3 regions of the Pantoea sp. X-Soil-OKNW-713 genome follow, and region 2 is predicted to be linked to each of the others. Evidence: riboswitches for the same ligand, from Rfam matches in the RefSeq annotation. Region 2 holds a riboswitch; each other region holds the start of a gene.
What was found. Region 2 has a riboswitch for thiamine pyrophosphate ahead of thiC (phosphomethylpyrimidine synthase ThiC). Riboswitches for the same ligand answer to the same signal wherever they lie in the genome.
Positions count from the first base shown of each region.

Region 1 (5,784 bases), 510 kb from region 2:
CAGGCGGTTCAACCCCTGCATACCCAGCGAGGCGCATAACAGATTGTAACGCGCGCTGAGATCGCGCATCGGGTTCTCCAGCACTTTCATGGCATAGGGGATGGCGATCAGTGCGTTCGTGAAGATCACCAGCCCGTCGGGGGATTGCGGCAGGCCAACGGTGGCGTTGAACAGCAGGAAAAAACCGCTCGCCAATACGATGCCCGGCATCGCCAGAATTAGCATGCCGCTCAGTTCCATTGCTTGCGCCGGGATAGTGTGATGACGCAGGCGCAGTTCACGGCTGCTCCATAACAGCATCAGGGTAAGAATGACACACAACACGCCTGCTCCGATGGCAATGCGTAATGAGGTAAAGGTGGCCTGCCACAAGGCCGGTTGTTGAATCGCCCCGGCGACGCCGCCACGCAGGCCATCAGTCACTACCGCCAGCAAAGGCGGGAGCAACAACAACAAGGCCAAACCGATCAATACGCCATCGCTGAGGCGCGCGCGCCAGCTATCCTGGGGATCGCGCCAGCCGCGTATCTGCTGGTTTCCGCTCAGAATGGCTTGGCTGAAGCGCTGGCTCAGCAACACCAGCAGCAGGCAGCATCCCAGTTGCAGTAGCGCCAGCAGGGCCGCGCGCCCGGGATCGTAGTCAAAACTCAGCGCCTGATAAATCGCCAGTTCCAGCGTGGTGGCCTGCGGGCCGCCGCCCAGCGCCAGCACGGTGGCAAAACTGGCAAAGCACAGCATAAAAATCAGCGCGGCGGTCGGCAAAATCTGCCGCCGTAGCCACGGCCATTCGAGTAAGCGGAACAGGTTCCAACTGCGCAGGCCGAGCTGCGCCGCCAGCTGACGTTGCTCGCCCGGGATGCTTTCAAGCGACTGCAACAGCATGCGCGTGGCCAGCGGCAGATTGAAGAACACATGTGCCAGCAGAATGCCCTGCAACCCATAGGGTGAGAAGTGATAATCGAGACCTACCAGGCTGCACAGCTGGGCCAGCCAGCCGCTGCGACCATAGACGCTCAGCAGGCCGAATATTGCCACCAGCACCGGCAGCACCAGCGTCATGGCGCACAGGCGTAACAGCAGGTTACGTCCGGGAAAACGTCGACGGTACAGGGCGCGCGCCAGCGGGATCGCGGGGATGACTGAGCACAGCGCCGACAGTAACGCCTGCCAGAAGGAGAAAGCCAGTACGTGATGCAGATAGTCATCGGTGAGCAGGGCGCGCCAGTCACCGATGGGGGCTGACATCAACAGCGCACCAAACGCCAGCAGCGCCACCGCGCATAACAATAGCGCGGTGAAACTGCCGGGCAGCAGCCAGCCGGGAATTAACGGCTGACGGCGCGTTGCCATGCACTTATCCAGTCGTCGCGATGGTCGGCAACCTCAGTCGGGCTATATTGCAGCGCCGTTTGCGGTACGTTTAGCGTCTGATAACCGGCAGGCAACTCGCTTTTAATCACCGGATACATCCAGTTGCCGGTCGGGATGGTCTGCTGGAAGGCCGGGGATACCATAAACTGCATAAATTGCTGCGCCAGTTTTGGTTGTTTGCTGCTGGCGAGCTGCGCTGCCACTTCAACCTGCATGTAGTGGCCTTCGCTGAACGGCGCTGCCGCGTAGTTTTCTTTCTTCTCTTCAATGATGTGATAAGCCGGGGAGGTGGTGTAACTCAGCACCAGGTCGCCTTCGCCTTTCAGGAACAGGCCATAGGCTTCGCTCCAGCCTTTGGTGACGGTGACGGTTTTTTGCGCCAGTTTTTGCCAGGCATCTGGGGCCTTGTCGCCATACACCTTTTGCATCCACAGCAGCAGGCCAAGTCCGGGGGTGCTGGTGCGAGGATCTTCATAGATCACGCGCCATTTTTCAGGACTTTCTACCAACTCTTTCAGACTTTTGGGCGGGTTCTTCAGTTTGTTTTTGTCATAGACAAAGGCGAAGTAGCCATAGTCGAACGGGATAAAGGTGTCGTTGTGCCAGCCATCTGGCAGTTGGAGTGCGCCGGTATCCACCTGGCTTTTGGCAAACAGGCCGGTTTTTTCTGCCGCCTGCACCAGATTGTTATCGAGACCCAGCACGATATCCGCTTTGCTGTTTTTGCCTTCCATACGGACACGATTGAGCAGCGACACGCCATCTTCCAGCGCGACATATTTCAGCTCACAGCCGCACTGGGCTTCAAAGGCTTTTTTTACTGCCGGACCGGGTCCCCAATCGGCAGAGAATGAGTCGTAGGTGTAGACGGTCAGTACCGGTTTGGCAGCCAGCGCCGGGGCAGAAATCAGCAGCAGCACGGGCAGAACTTTTTTAAGCACTTTGCGCTCCTTGAGGAGAAGATAAGGTTGAGTCGCAAAGGATCTGAGCAGCGAGGCATCTCAAATCCCTACGCCGGTATTAACCGGATCAGGTTCGACGGGTCTCTCTCAGCCCCTGTAATGCAGGGCACCCCGTTGAGAACGGCTCATTCTAGTCATTTCCGGCTCAGGGCGAAAGGTTCACAGCTCCGGCGGGGCAAACCAGGCGGATTTAAAGTCAAACCAGCCAAGAGTATTCATGCGCACACCACGCATACTGCGCTGGCCTTCCAGCAGCAACCAGTGATGAAACAGCGGATGCAGGTAGTCACTGTCCACCAGTTGCTTGCTCCATTCCGCCAGCGGTAGCGTTTTTTCGCGCCAGCGTTCAGCCGCGCTTTGCCAGTCTATCGGGATGCATTGCTGCATCAGTGGCAGCTCATACAACTGGGCGAACAGCGAGTAATCCAGCGGCAGGGTGAAGTTGACACTGCCGAGCCAGATATCGCTTTCGCCTTCACCGTTAAACCATGCTTCGTAACTCAGTTCACGGGTGATTAACTCTACGCCCTGCTGCGCCAGCAGTGGGCGCAGCGCATTGGCGATCCCTTCATGCTCAACATGATGGCTGTACCAGCTGATGGTCAGTTGGGTGAGATGCTGTGGTTTGCTGACTGGGGTTAAGTCGCGGCGGTGGTGCCAGCGAGGAATCAAGCCATAGGCCGGGAACCAGTAGCGTTGATAACCTACCCCGGCGTTGTTCAGCAGGGCGATAGGGTTAAACAGATAGCTGACCCAGCGGCGGAAATGGGCATCGCGTCCCTGCTCTGAACGTTGGTCATACAGCAGAAAATAGCAACCCTCTTCCAGGCGGCTCTCCTCCGATTTTTCATCCGCGGTTTCGCCCTGCAACTTCACTCCGGCATACACCAGTTCGTCGCTGATTTCCGGCAATACCCAGATTGAGACATCATCAATCAACGCGCGGTAGCCGAAGTAGTCATCAAAAGCGGCAATTTTAAGTTGGCTTTGCTGGTTGCGCACCACGCTGTAGGGGCCGGTGCCAATCGGCTGACGGGCGAAATCGCGTACCGTTTGCCATTCGCGCGGCAAGATCATCGCGCTGACGCTGCCAAGCAACCACGGTAGCCAGTTATCGGGTTGAGTCAGTTGAATATCCAGCGTCCAGGGGGCAGGGGAGTGAAGTTTGGCAATATGGGAGAACAGCGGTTGGGTACGCAGACGATCCAACGAGCTGATGACATCCTCCATCTCCAGTTCACGACCGTGATGAAAACGAATCGCGGGTCGCAGGAAAAAGCGCCAGTGCAGCAGCGATGTTTGTTGCCAGTGATGGGCAATATCGGGTTCAATTTCCCCCTTTTCCTCATTTATCCGTGTCAGACCACTGAAGATTTGCCGCGCTAAATGGGTTTCGGAGCGACGCAACGGGGAACCGGGTAGCAGGTTGGGAAGCGGGCGATAATACAGGACGCGCAGAATATGCTTACCCTGGCGGAAGCTGCGGCCGAGGTGAGAAGCAATCATTTGGCGTACCTGATTTTTGTCGCCTACCAATTGCACCAGTTGTTCGATGCGATCCTGCTCCAGCAAATCTTCGGCGCGCTGCTGCTGCAATGCCAGCCCGGTATAACAAAAACTCAGCGTTGAACGTTTACCCCGTCCGGCTTCGGCCTGCCAGATTAACCAACCCGCATCCTGCATGGCATTCAACAGGTTGCGCATATGACGTCGCGAGCAGTGCAGCAATTCCGCCAGTTCGCTCAGGGTGGTTTCCTGATCCTGGCCCTGGCAGCTTTGCCACAGGCGGATAAATTGCTGTTGTAGACGTGAAGAGGACATAAAAGGGGAACTCCGCCGCGTAATCGCTCAGTTTTTCTTGCCCTATATTAGAGGCATAGTAGACCCCAATGGAAGAGCGGGAGGCATTCAGTCATGAATGGCGCTCTGCCAGCGGTTCTGCCGACGTAGAACCTTTTCTGAGTAGGGTGCAATTTCACCGCCAGCAGTGTGTTCTCTGCTGGCTTTTTTCGTCTTGCTGTGGAATCTTCTACCCTCATTTTTTTCCCCGATTGAATCCGCAAAGGGATTTCTGCATGAAATCGCTGTTAACGCGTAAGCCGTTCCTCAACCCGGTTTATCTGGCTTTTATGGCCGTCTCCTTTATGGTTGGCGTGGCCGGTGCTTTGCAGGCACCGACGCTGAGCCTGTTCCTGACGCGTGAAGTGCAGGTCAGGCCGTTCTGGGTTGGGTTGTTCTTTACCGTCAACGCGATTGCCGGGATTGTCATCAGCCTGCTGGTGGCGAAACGTTCCGACAACCACGGCGATCGCCGCCACCTGATTATGTTTTGTTGCCTGATGGCGGTGTGTAATTCGCTGTTGTTTGCCTTTACCCGTCATTATCTTACGTTGATTACGTTGGGCGTGCTGCTGTCGGCATTGGCCAGCGTGGCAGTGCCGCAAATTTTTGCATTGGCGCGTGAGTATGCTGACCGTTCCGCCCGCGAAGTGGTGATGTTCAGTTCGGTCATGCGTGCGCAGTTGTCGCTGGCGTGGGTGATCGGCCCGCCGTTATCGTTCGCGCTGGCATTGAACTATGGCTTTGTGACGCTGTTTTGCGTGGCGGCGGTGATCTTTTTGTTAAGCCTGCTGCTGATCTGGCGCACCCTGCCGTCGGTGCCGCGTGTGATCGTGTCTCCCGAGCAGGTGTTGACACAACTGAGTCCGTGGAAAGACAGCCAGGTGCGTCTGCTGTTTATCGCCTCGGTGATAATGTGGACCTGCAACGTGATGTATATCATTGATATGCCGCTCTATATCAGCTCCACGCTCGGTTTGCCGGAAAAGCTGGCTGGCCTGTTGATGGGAACGGCGGCCGGGCTGGAGATCCCGATTATGTTGCTGGCCGGGCATTATGCGCGTCGCTTCGGTAAACGTCGGCTGGTGCAGGTGGCGCTGGTGGCCGCAATGGTGTTTTATCTCGGGCTGGGTCTGTTCCAGTCACGTACCGCGCTGATGGTGTTGCAGCTGTTCAATGCTGCGTTTATCGGGATTGTTGCCGGAATCGGTATGTTGTGGTTCCAGGACCTGATGCCGGGACGTGCTGGCGCGGCTACCACTATGTTTACCACCTCGATCTCTACCGGAATGATTGTGGCGGGTTTGATTCAGGGGGCGCTGAGTGAACAGTTCGGCCATGAGTCGGTGTATTGGCTGGCGCTAGGGTTAGCAGTGCTGGCGTTGGGGCTGGCTTCGCGGGTGCGGGATGTGTAACTGCGCGCAATAAATCGCGCCGCTACGGCTGTAGCGGCACGATTAATCGCGCTATTTTAACGTAAAAACGCGGGCTGATTCGTCTCGTAGTCGGCGATGGACGCTTCGTGTTGCAGCGTCAGGCCAATGCTGTCGAGTCCGTTAATCATGCAGTGGCGACGGAAGCTGTCGATCTCGAAGCTATAGGTTTTGTCGCC
Region 1 is NZ_AP035995.1:788,530-794,313, forward strand. Features, by position in the region: gene thiP (thiamine/thiamine pyrophosphate ABC transporter permease ThiP) at 1-1,350, opposite strand, end outside; gene thiB (thiamine ABC transporter substrate binding subunit) at 1,326-2,312, opposite strand; TPP riboswitch at 2,360-2,457, opposite strand; gene sgrR (HTH-type transcriptional regulator SgrR) at 2,493-4,154, opposite strand; gene AC6I8R_RS03540 (MFS transporter) at 4,409-5,587, shown strand; gene leuD (3-isopropylmalate dehydratase small subunit) at 5,644-5,784, opposite strand, start outside.
Region 1: it holds a riboswitch for thiamine pyrophosphate, as region 2 does, so the genes downstream of both, thiB (thiamine ABC transporter substrate binding subunit) here and thiC (phosphomethylpyrimidine synthase ThiC) in region 2, are expected to answer to the same signal.

Region 2 (5,784 bases):
ACGGGCATCGGCAATATCGGTGCTCCAGTCCAGGCCCAGCGCATCACAGCCAGTTTCCGCGATCGCTTCCAGCCATTGCCCGCCACCTTTGGTGAACAGGGTGATCGGCACACGGCGACCTTCGTTCTCATGCAGCACGCTATCAACGATTTTGTGCATGTAGTAAAGCGAGAACTCGCGATAATCACGTCCGGTCAGCACGCCGCCCCAGGTGTCGAACACCATGATCGACTGCGCACCGGCTTTGATCTGCGCGTTCAGATAGAGGATCACGCTGTCGGCCAGCTTATCCAGCAACGCATGCAGCGTTTGTGGCTCGGCGTACATCATCTTTTTGATTTTGGTGAAGGCCTTGCTGCTACCCCCTTCAACCATATAGGTCGCCAGCGTCCACGGGCTTCCGGAGAAACCGATCAGCGGCACTTCGCCTTTCAGGTTATGGCGAATGGTGCGCACCGCATTCATCACATAACCCAACTCCTGCTCCGGGTCAGGTACCGGCAGTTTGTCGACGTCAGCGCGGCTGGTAATCGGGTGAGAGAAACGGGGGCCTTCACCGGTTTCAAAGTACAGGCCCAATCCCATGGCATCCGGGATGGTGAGGATATCGCTGAAGAGGATTGCCGCATCCAGCGCATAGCGACGCAGCGGTTGCAGCGTGACTTCACAGGCCAGCTCAGCATTTTTACACAGCGACATAAAGTCACCGGCCTCGGCGCGTGTGGCTTTATATTCCGGCAGATAACGCCCGGCTTGTCGCATCATCCAAACCGGGGTGACATCCACCGGCTGACGTAACAGGGCGCGCAGATAACGATCGTTCTTCAGTTCACTCATAATTGGCTCTCTCACTGACAGGGCGCCAGTGTAGCATTTTCACAGCGCGCTGGCGCGACAGTGGGCAACGGTATCTTCAATCAGACGTCGCGCGACGGTACCCGGCGGCGGTAATAAAGGTAACGCATCGTAGCGGAACCAGCCGGCATCCAGCAGTTCTTTGCCGTCATGCTGTAGCTCCCCGCCATCGTATTCCGCCATATAGGCCATCATCAGCGAATGGGGGAATGGCCAGGGTTGTGAGGTGACGTAACGTACGTTTTTCACCCGTACATTGCTCTCTTCCATCACCTCACGCGCCACCGCCTGTTCGAGAGTTTCTCCCACTTCAACAAAACCGGCCAGTACGGTGTAGACGTTGTTACGATGCTTTGCGTGGTTCGCCAGCAGGATCTCATCTCCGCGCCGAATCGCCACGATGATGCAGGGCGCGATTTGCGGATAATAGCGTTCACGGCAGTGACCGCACAGGCAAGCAAACTCACGTTTGCTCAAATGCATTTCGTGGCCGCAATAGCCGCACCAGCGATGCGAACGAAAGAATTCCGCCAGTTGCACGCCACGCCCGGCAAGCTGGAACAGGCCAACATCTTCGTCGATCAACTGGCGTACTGAGCCCATATTGTCAGAACGTGATTCACGCACCAGCCAGACGTTTTCACCCTGCCATTCGCCAATCACCATGCCGCTGCTGCCCGCCAGATCGAATTGTTCCGCCGTCCCGTGCGGCAGCTCACCCTGTGGCAGCCAAAGTTTTTGTTCATGGCTGACAATCCACCAGCCAGCGTCTACGCTTGAGATCTCACGTTGCATTTAAATCGTCATCCTTAGCGTCTATTCGCAGAATGAACCACTATAACCCACATGGAGCCTTGTATGCTTACTCAGTTAGATGACCTGACCGAGCGTGTAGGCCGCGGTAACGAATTGGTCGATTCATGGCTACACGCGCGTCGTCAGCTACTTGTGACTTACTACCAGTTGGTTGGCATGAAGCCCAAAAAAGATGCGTTGAGTGCCCTGGACGAACAGGCGCTGGATGCCTTTTGTCATAACCTGGTGGATTATCTCTCCGCCGGCCATTTCAGCATTTATGAACATATTATCAGTGAGATGCAAGGTGACAGCCCGATGATCGCCGCCGCGCAAATCTACCCGTCACTGGAAGCCAATACCGAACGGATGATGCAACTGTATGACGGCCATCTGCAACAGGCCATCACCGATGACAACTGCGTCACCTTCCAGCAGGCGCTGTCTGAAGTGGGTGAAGTGCTGGAGTCGCGTTTTACGCTGGAAGATAAGCTGGTGCATCTGGCATGGGACAATCAGCTGGCGCATACGCCGGTAGCGAATGAAAGCATCATCGCCCGCCCTGCTTAGCCGACCGCATTTGTAAAAGACTTGTTATTCGTAAAAAGCCCTTCTATGCTACGAGGGCTTTTTTATTTTACGGTTTAACACCGTAAATATTTTCTTGTCGGAGTGCCCATTTTGGGCTGAGACCGTTAATTCGGGATCCGCGGAACCTGATCAGGTTAGTACCTGCGAAGGGAACAAGAGTAAATATCACAGCCGGTGCGCGCGCCGTTTCTGTTACTCCTTCCGGACTCCGGACAAGCAACTTCCATCATTTACAGGAAACTTGCTATGTCTGTTGTAAAAACTTCTCGTCGTGAACAACGCGCCCAGGCGCAGGAATTTATTGATTCCCTCCAGGGCACTGCCTTCCCCAATTCTAAACGTATCTGGCTCACCGGCAGTCGTGATGATATTCGCGTACCGATGCGTGAGATTCAGCTTAGCCCGACCCTGACCGGCGGCAGTAAAGATAATCCGCAATACGAAGCCAACGAACCGGTGCCGGTGTATGACACGGCCGGGGCTTACGGCGATCCGCATGCGTCGATTGATGTTCATCAGGGGTTGAGCAAACTGCGCGCCAACTGGATCGCGGAACGCGGCGACAGTGAAACCATCGACCAGCTCAGCTCCAGCTATACACAGCAACGCCTGGCAGATGAGGGGCTGGATCACCTGCGTTTTGAACATCTGCCCCAACCGCGACGTGCCAAAGCAGGCCGCCGTGTTACCCAGTTGCATTATGCGCGTCAGGGCGTCATTACCCCGGAAATGGAGTTTATTGCACTACGTGAAAACATGGGGCGCGAACGCATCCGTGGTGAAGTGTTGCTACAACAACATCCTGGTCATAGCTTTGGTGCACATCTGCCGGAAAATATCACCGCCGAGTTCGTGCGTCAGGAAGTCGCCGCAGGGCGAGCCATCATCCCATCCAACATTAACCACCCTGAATCTGAGCCGATGATCATTGGCCGCAATTTTCTGGTCAAAGTGAATGCCAACATCGGCAACTCGGCGGTCAGCTCCTCAATTGAAGAGGAAGTGGAGAAGCTGGTGTGGTCAACACGCTGGGGGGCTGACACGGTGATGGATCTCTCGACCGGCCGTTATATCCATGAAACACGCGAGTGGATTTTGCGTAACAGCCCGGTGCCGATTGGCACCGTACCGATTTATCAGGCACTGGAGAAGGTAAACGGCATCGCGGAAGATCTGAATTGGGAAATCTTCCGCGACACCTTGCTGGAGCAAGCCGAACAAGGCGTTGACTACTTCACCATCCACGCCGGCGTGCTGCTGCGTTATGTGCCGATGACGGCGAAACGTCTGACCGGCATCGTTTCGCGTGGCGGTTCAATTATGGCGAAGTGGTGTTTGTCGCACCATCAGGAGAGTTTCCTGTATCTGCACTTCCGTGAGATTTGCGAAATCTGTGCTGCCTATGATGTTGCTCTGTCGCTGGGTGATGGACTGCGTCCGGGTTCGATTCAGGATGCCAACGATGAAGCGCAGTTTGCCGAGCTACATACGCTGGGTGAGCTGACCAAAATCGCCTGGGAATATGATGTGCAGGTGATGATCGAAGGTCCGGGGCATGTGCCGATGCAGATGATTCGCCGCAATATGACCGAACAACTGGAACATTGTCACGAAGCCCCGTTCTATACCCTCGGCCCACTGACCACCGATATCGCCCCCGGCTACGATCATTTCACTTCTGGCATCGGTGCCGCGATGATTGGCTGGTTCGGCTGTGCGATGCTGTGCTACGTCACCCCGAAAGAACATCTGGGTTTGCCGAATAAGGAAGATGTGAAACAGGGATTGATCACTTATAAAATCGCCGCTCATGCCGCCGATCTGGCGAAGGGCCATCCTGGCGCCCAGATTCGCGATAACGCCATGTCGAAAGCGCGTTTTGAGTTTCGCTGGGAGGACCAGTTCAATCTGGCGCTCGACCCACATACCGCGCGCGCTTATCACGATGAGACACTGCCGCAGGAGTCGGGCAAAGTGGCACATTTTTGTTCCATGTGCGGCCCGAAATTCTGCTCCATGAAAATCACCCAGGAAGTGCGTGACTTTGCCGCCCGTCAGCAGGCGGAAGCCCAGCCGATTGAAATCGGGATGGCGCAGATGTCAGATGCCTTCCGTAGCCGTGGCGGTGAGCTTTATCATGCCGCCGATGCCCTGAAAGAGGAAAATGTATGACCGCCGCCTTCCCCAGTACCGCCCCACGTTTAGGGCTTTACCCGGTTGTCGATAGCGTTGAGTGGATTGCCCGTTTGCTGGAAGCGGGAGTACGCACCATTCAGCTGCGTATTAAAGATTGCGAAGATCATGAAGTGGAAGAGGCGGTGCGGGAGGCTATCGCACTCGGCAAACAATATCGCGCCCGCCTGTTTATCAATGATTACTGGCGCCTGGCGATTCGCTACAACGCCTATGGCGTGCATCTCGGCCAGGAAGATCTGGATGTGGCCGATCTGGAGGCGATTCGTCAGGCGGGCTTGCGCCTCGGCTTATCCACCCATGATGATGCCGAACTGGATCGGGCGCTGGCGCTGCGCCCCTCATATATCGCGCTGGGGCATATTTTCCCGACACAAACTAAAGAGATGCCATCAGAACCGCAAGGCATTGCAGAGTTAACACGTCATCTGGCGCGGCTGGAAGGCATTTCAACGGTAGCCATTGGCGGTATTTCGTTGGCGCGCGCGCCAGAGGTGCTGGCGACCGGCGTGGGTAGCATCGCGGTGGTTAGCGCCATCACTCAGGCACCCGACTGGCTGGCGGCCACGCGGGAGCTGCTGGCGCTGACGGAACCCACCGTCACGGCGTAAAACACGGCTGACGACGCGATTTATTGCGCACTAAATTGCGTGATAAATCGCGCCGCTACCGATCAGGCGCAGACCAACATCGCGCGTTCAATCGCAGCACCCACCAGCGCAATCGCCTGTTCGGTGGCATCGGTAATCGGCAGCGCATAGTTGAGACGCAGGCAGTTGCGATACTTACCCGATGCGGAAAACAGCGAGCCCACCGCCACCTGAATCTTCGAGGCGCGGAGTTCCGTGTTGAGGCGCACCGCGTCGAAGGCTTCCGGCAGTTCGATCCACATCAGAAAGCTACCCTGTGGGCGTGACACACAAATACCACACGGGAAATAGTGGCGTACCCAGCAGCTAAAAGTCTCGTAATTGCGTTGATAAACCTGGCGCATACGCCGCAAGTGCGGCCCGTAATGACCCAGACGAATAAACTCCGCCACCACATGCTGCGTCATGGTCGCGGAAGAGCCGGTGCCGATATATTTCATGTGCAGCACCCGTTCGCGATAACGCCCCGGTGCAACCCAGCCGACACGCAGGCCAGGCGAGAGCGTTTTGGAAAACGAGCTGCACAGCAGCACTCGCCCATCCATATCCAGCGACTTAATACTGATGGGGCGCGGATACTCCCACGCCAGCTCTCCATACACATCATCTTCGATGATGGCGGCGTCGAAGCGTTGTGCCAGCGTCAGCAGCGCCCGTTTACGCGCTTCCGGCATGATAAAACCCAACGGATTATTACAGT
Region 2 is NZ_AP035995.1:278,735-284,518, reverse strand. Features, by position in the region: gene hemE (uroporphyrinogen decarboxylase) at 1-837, opposite strand, end outside; gene nudC (NAD(+) diphosphatase) at 877-1,650, opposite strand; gene AC6I8R_RS01275 (Rsd/AlgQ family anti-sigma factor) at 1,714-2,220, shown strand; TPP riboswitch at 2,309-2,410, shown strand; gene thiC (phosphomethylpyrimidine synthase ThiC) at 2,488-4,413, shown strand; gene thiE (thiamine phosphate synthase) at 4,410-5,045, shown strand; gene AC6I8R_RS01260 (aminotransferase-like domain-containing protein) at 5,108-5,784, opposite strand, start outside.

Region 3 (5,784 bases), 2.7 Mb from region 2:
TATTCTTAAAATCGTACTTCGCGCCGAAAGATTGCAGCCACGGTACATCCGTAGTGCCGTCTGCTTTGCGGAAGTTGTACATATGCTGGTACCAGGGCGCTTTGTATTGATCGGTCCACATCCATGAGAAGGAAAGGGCTCCCGTATCACCAAAGTCATAGGTGGTTCCCGCTTCGACACCACGGTAAGTTCCTGGCAGGAAACTCCAGTGCGGTGCCAGTAACGTTTGGCCGGTGGGTTGTAGGTATCCGGCACGCAGCCAGTAATCCTGCCATCGGGTTTTTAGCGCAGCTTTGTACAGGCTGGCACCGCTTTTATCACCGGTCCATTTTTCATCCCAGCGGTTACTGGCATCACTGAACCCGATTTCGTTGGGTGCAGCCGGACCACCATGCGTCAGCTCCAGCGCGCCATACGCAGCAAGGTCAAGGCCGATGACGTCCGCCAGATAGCCTGAGGAGAAATCGAGGCTGGCATTGCCTGTTGCATGATGCAGGTTGGCATCATACTGGCCGTATTTACCCTGTTGCGGATCCATCTCTTTGCGATCGCGCTGCCGCTGCCAGTAGTAGAGGCCACCGGTCAGGGATGAGTCATCAATGAAACCGGCTGCTAAAGCAGGGGCAGGGATAAATGATGTAATGAGAAGTGCAGTGGCGATGGCTGTGGATAGCGACGTGCGAACTGTCCTGTGCATGGTAAATCCTCCGTGATAATTCCTTGTGTGATGATGTTTTCCATTTACTGTTACTTCATGTAACCAGTGCGCAGATGCTATTTTTCGTGGCGCGAATTATCAATGATGATGAGTACGATTTATGACGCAGGACGCAAAAATAAGCATTTAATTCACTAAAATCATAATGTTACTGTTTTGTTGTTTTTGTGAGTCAATTGTTTCTCAGTACTTGATCCTGTTGATTAGCAGAAAACCGGGAACAACATTCAGCCTTTAGAAGCCGCAAAAAAGTTTTGCTCTGTTGTTCTTTGGTATAGTCACTATACCTTGATATCGTCAGCCATATTGTCTAGGATTTTTTTCGGAAGCCAGCGCTGTGCTGGCTCCTGGCCTTAAGTGGGGCTGTATGGCAATCACCGGACGGCTAACATCCTTCGGTTAAGCTAACGAGTTACTCTTCTTAAGAAGCGATAGTCATGTTTTCAGGATTAACCTCAGGAGCTGCAAAATGGCTGATGATTTAAAGAGAAAACAACCGGAAGACAAACGCTTTATTAGTCTTACTGAAACCTGGGAGGTTGAGTATTGGACGAACACCCTGGATGTGAGTGCGACACAATTGCGTACCGCTGTTGCTAACGTAGGTAATGGTACTGAGAAAGTTAAGCAGTACTTGAATCAATATCAGCGAAAGTGATTTTCAGGAAGAAAATAACTGACTAACCCCGTTCTGCGGGGTTTTTTCTTGCTGCTGAATAATTGGTTCAAAGCACAGAACAACTCTCTGGTATATTTTGCAATCCACTTATTTGGATATCTTCATTTTTACACCGTTTTTAGGATGGACACTTAGGCAACCAGGAGGATAGAATAAGCTGGTGTGTTGTTACTGGCATCCGCAGAGGAGCAGGAAACCAGGCTAGATAAATATCACGAGAATAGCTAGCCGAAGATGCAATCCGGTAGTGGCTCGTGATATGCCCTCATGAGTATATGCTGTCTTGCTGTCAGTTATAACCGCAGTATTGTTTCCCTATTTTATTGCTGTAAGGTAAAAACTCTGGTGCAAAATATACCAATGACATATCGTTATGTGCGCCCGATTTAATTACGGCAGTTTTTCCTGAGTCTCCAGCTGTATTGCTGCAAGAAAAGTCACCTTCATTTAAATATCCAACCTTAACTTCCCATATCCATACTGTATCTCCTCGTGAATTCTTTCCCTTTTGGTAAGCCCCAGACGCATCACCTAATACGTACCTAATAGTCATGTAATTACCAGCTTTAGGTAAATGCCCCTTGGGTCGATTGGTCTCAAGTGCCATTTTTAATTCAAGTTCTCTTCCCTGTCCATTTGTTGGTATTAAATCTGGATATGCATGAGGTCTGTTTCGAATATATTTCCCATTGGAGTTTGCAGCTAGTCCAGCTCCCAGGATATTACCAACCATTGAAGATAGATTGGCGAGTTCCACGAGGTTAGCTATTCTAGGGATACCTTGAGCCATCATTTGATGATCAATGTTATCCAATGTTCGATAACAATCGTTAATTGCTTGGGCTATGGTTTCAGGTGCTAATCCTGTAAATTTAAATAAATCATCGGCATTCCTTAAATGCTCTGGCTTAGCAAGTCTCATTAATTAACTCCTTTAAATGTTTTCGTTTTCAATTTTCTCAATAACCTCGCTTAATCGGACCCCTAATGCGTCTGTTATTTGCTTTGCCATTTGTAGAGATGGTGAGCGTTCATTGCGAATAATTAAGCCAATTGTTGTACGGTGAACTGATGCCATATCGGCAAGTTGCTCAATTGTGAGTTTTTTCTCAATTCTCAATTCATTGATTTTTCTTGAGAAATTCTCAATAAACTTCCGATTGTTGCACATGGCTCACTCCAAATGTCTAGATGGGAGAATTGTAAATAGATTGACTTCCATGATCTACGAGACTATAGTCTCCACCGGATATTGTTTTTTTGGGTTAACTATATGAAAGTTTTCGATTTGTTTTGTGGTACAGGTGGATTTTCCAAGGGGTTTGAAAATTTAGAAAAGGCAAACTTTGAAGTGTCCTTCGGAATTGACTTACTTCAATCATCTGTTTCTACATTCCAGCTTAATCATCCTAAAGCTCATGCTATTGCAGGTGACATCAGGAAGGTATCCAAAAAGGAAGTATCCGAAATAACCGGAGTAAAAAAAGGTGAGTTGGATGTGTTAGTAGGAGGCCCGCCTTGCCAGGGGTTTTCTTCTATTCGACCATTTCGTTCTTCAGAGGATGATGATCCCAGAAATACTTTGTTCGAAGAGTATGCATCTTATGTGAATTTTTTCCGACCTAAGTATTTTGTTTTGGAAAATGTTGTAGGTTTGGCGACTCATAAATCCGGCGATACAATTGAGCAGATGCAAGAATGTTTTCATTCTCTGGGTTATGATACCGAATGGAAAATATTGAATTCGGCTCATTATGGTGTCCCTCAAAAAAGAGAAAGGCTGATTATGCTTGGTGCTCCCAGGGGGAGTAAATTGGAGTTACCTGCTCCAAAATTTTATTACTCTGGAGCGACCATTGGTCACAAAAATAAAGAAAAAACAATGTTTTCACTTCGCTCTGATAATCTACCTCTGGCGATAACTGCTATGGAGGCGATTGGTGATTTACCCCCAATAGAATCAGGTGAATCAAGTTTGATTTATACCAATGACCCCATGAATGAGTATCAACGTGACAGAAGGAAGGGTACTAAAGAATTAGAGCTTCATAGTGCGACAAAACATTCGCCAAAAATGATGGAGATAATAAAACACTCTGGGAAAAATATCAGTTGCATCCCCAAGGAACTGATAACCAGTGGTTTTAGTAGTTGTTACAGTAGACTTGACCCGGATGAGCCTGCGGTAACTATTACTGTAAATTTTGTGCATCCAGCTTCAAATCGCTGTATTCACCCTATTCTTAATCGAGCCTTAACTCCTCGTGAAGGAGCAAGGTTACAATCATTTGATGATGACTTTAAATTCTTCGGAAACCGTTCTGAAATTACAAAGCAAATAGGTAATGCTGTTCCGCCACTACTTGGTAAAGCGCTTGCCGAAAAAATAAAAGATTACTTTTGATATTAAGTTTCCAGGCTCCATAGCGTTTAGTTCAGATTGTTATGCGGCTATTAGGCTTTCTCATTTTCCGGTTACAGTCAGCATCAAACCGAGACATATAACGCAGCAGGGTCTCTTTTCTCATTTACAAGATTTCCTGCTGACAGTACTATTTCTCATTAGAGATCGATGAGAAGAATTTATCGTAATTAGTTGATTTCTATTTAAATGACTCGGGGTGCCCTTCCTTGTGAAGGCTGAGAAATACCCGTACCACCTGATCTGGATAATGCCAGCGTAGGGAAGTCAGATGCCTGACCGCATTCGCCTTCTTGATCGCCGGTTGGGAGCTTTATGAAACAACCTGACCTTCTTTCCTCCGCGCAACTCGCGCACTCGCTTCAGTTACTGCATCAACATGCTTCGCTGGTACATTGCATGACCAATGATGTGGTTCAGACCTTTACCGCTAATGTCCTTTTGGCACTGCGCGCCTCACCTGCCATGGTGATCGACGCTGATGAGGCCGCACAGTTCAGCGGTTATGCCGATGCTCTGCTCATCAACGTGGGCACGCTGACGCGCGATCGCAGCGTCGCCATGCAGGCTGCGGTAGAGGCGGCAAACCGTGCCGGCACGCCCTGGACGCTCGACCCGGTCGCGGTGGGCGCGTTAACCTTTCGCACCGAATTTTGTCAGCAGCTATTGACCCTGCAACCGGCAGCCATCCGTGGCAACGCCTCGGAAATCCTTGCCCTGGCGAACCAGGCGGCGGGCGGGCGTGGCGTGGACAGTTTGCATCAGGCTGACGCCGCACTCAGCGCTGCTCAACAGTTGGCGCACGATTACCGCAGCATCGTGGCGGTAACCGGCGAAGTGGATTACGTCACCGATGGTCAGCATACCTTTGCCATCCCGGGCGGCAGCCCACTGATGACACGCGTAGTGGGGACAGGTTGTGCGCTGTCGGCAGTGGTGGCGGCTTTTGCCAGCCTGCCGGGTGAACGTCTGCAACATGTGGCGGCAGCTTGTCGGGTCATGTCACTGGCCGGTGAACGGGCGGCACGCCAGGTCCAGGGGCCGGGCAGCTTTGTTGCTGCCTTTTTGGATGCGCTGTGGACGCTGGAGGTGACGCCATGAAACGTATTAATGCATTGACTATTGCCGGTACTGACCCCAGCGGTGGTGCGGGAATTCAGGCCGATCTCAAAGCCTTCTCCGCGCTGGGTGCCTATGGCACCAGCGTCATTACCGCGCTGGTGGCCCAGAATACCCGTGGTGTGCAGTCGGTCTATCGTATCGAACCAGATTTTGTCGGAGCGCAGCTGGATTCGGTGCTCGATGATGTGCGTATCGACACGGCAAAAATTGGCATGCTGGCGGAAACGGCGGTGGTGGAAATTGTTGCTGACAAGCTGAAGCGTGCCAGCCTGCCGTTCGTGGTGCTGGACACCGTTATGATTGCCAAAAGTGGCGATGCGTTGTTATCACCGGATGCCATCGCCAGCCTGCGTGAGTTGTTGTTACCACAGGTATCGTTGATTACGCCGAATTTGCCAGAAGCCGCGGCGCTGCTTGGCCGCAGTGTGGCGCAGGATGAGAAGACGATGCTGATGCAGGGGGATGCATTGCTGGATCTCGGATGTGAAGCGGTACTGATGAAGGGAGGACATCTGAGTGATGCGGAGAGCCCGGATTGGCTTATCACCCGCAACGGACGTCAGCGTTTTACCGCGCCACGCGTCAATACTCGCCACACCCACGGCACCGGTTGTTCGCTGTCAGCTGCGTTGGCGGCGCTACGTCCACGCCATGATGACTGGGCTGCGACGCTCTCCGAGGCTAAAGCCTGGTTGCAACAAGCGTTACTGCATGCCGATTCTCTGGAAGTCGGAAAAGGCATTGGACCGGTGCACCATTTTCATCGTTGGTGGTAGGGCGTAACGCCGAATTGCCATTTTTTGCCTGCGTATCTGTCTGAAAAATGGAGTCAGCAATTTGCCA
Region 3 is NZ_AP035995.1:2,933,697-2,939,480, reverse strand. Features, by position in the region: gene chiP (chitoporin ChiP) at 1-697, opposite strand, end outside; gene AC6I8R_RS13800 (DUF3606 domain-containing protein) at 1,188-1,376, shown strand; gene AC6I8R_RS13795 (hypothetical protein) at 1,687-2,319, opposite strand; gene AC6I8R_RS13790 (helix-turn-helix domain-containing protein) at 2,332-2,568, opposite strand; gene AC6I8R_RS13785 (DNA cytosine methyltransferase) at 2,671-3,801, shown strand; TPP riboswitch at 4,005-4,101, shown strand; gene thiM (hydroxyethylthiazole kinase) at 4,135-4,920, shown strand; gene thiD (bifunctional hydroxymethylpyrimidine kinase/phosphomethylpyrimidine kinase) at 4,917-5,717, shown strand.
Region 3: it holds a riboswitch for thiamine pyrophosphate, as region 2 does, so the genes downstream of both, thiM (hydroxyethylthiazole kinase) here and thiC (phosphomethylpyrimidine synthase ThiC) in region 2, are expected to answer to the same signal.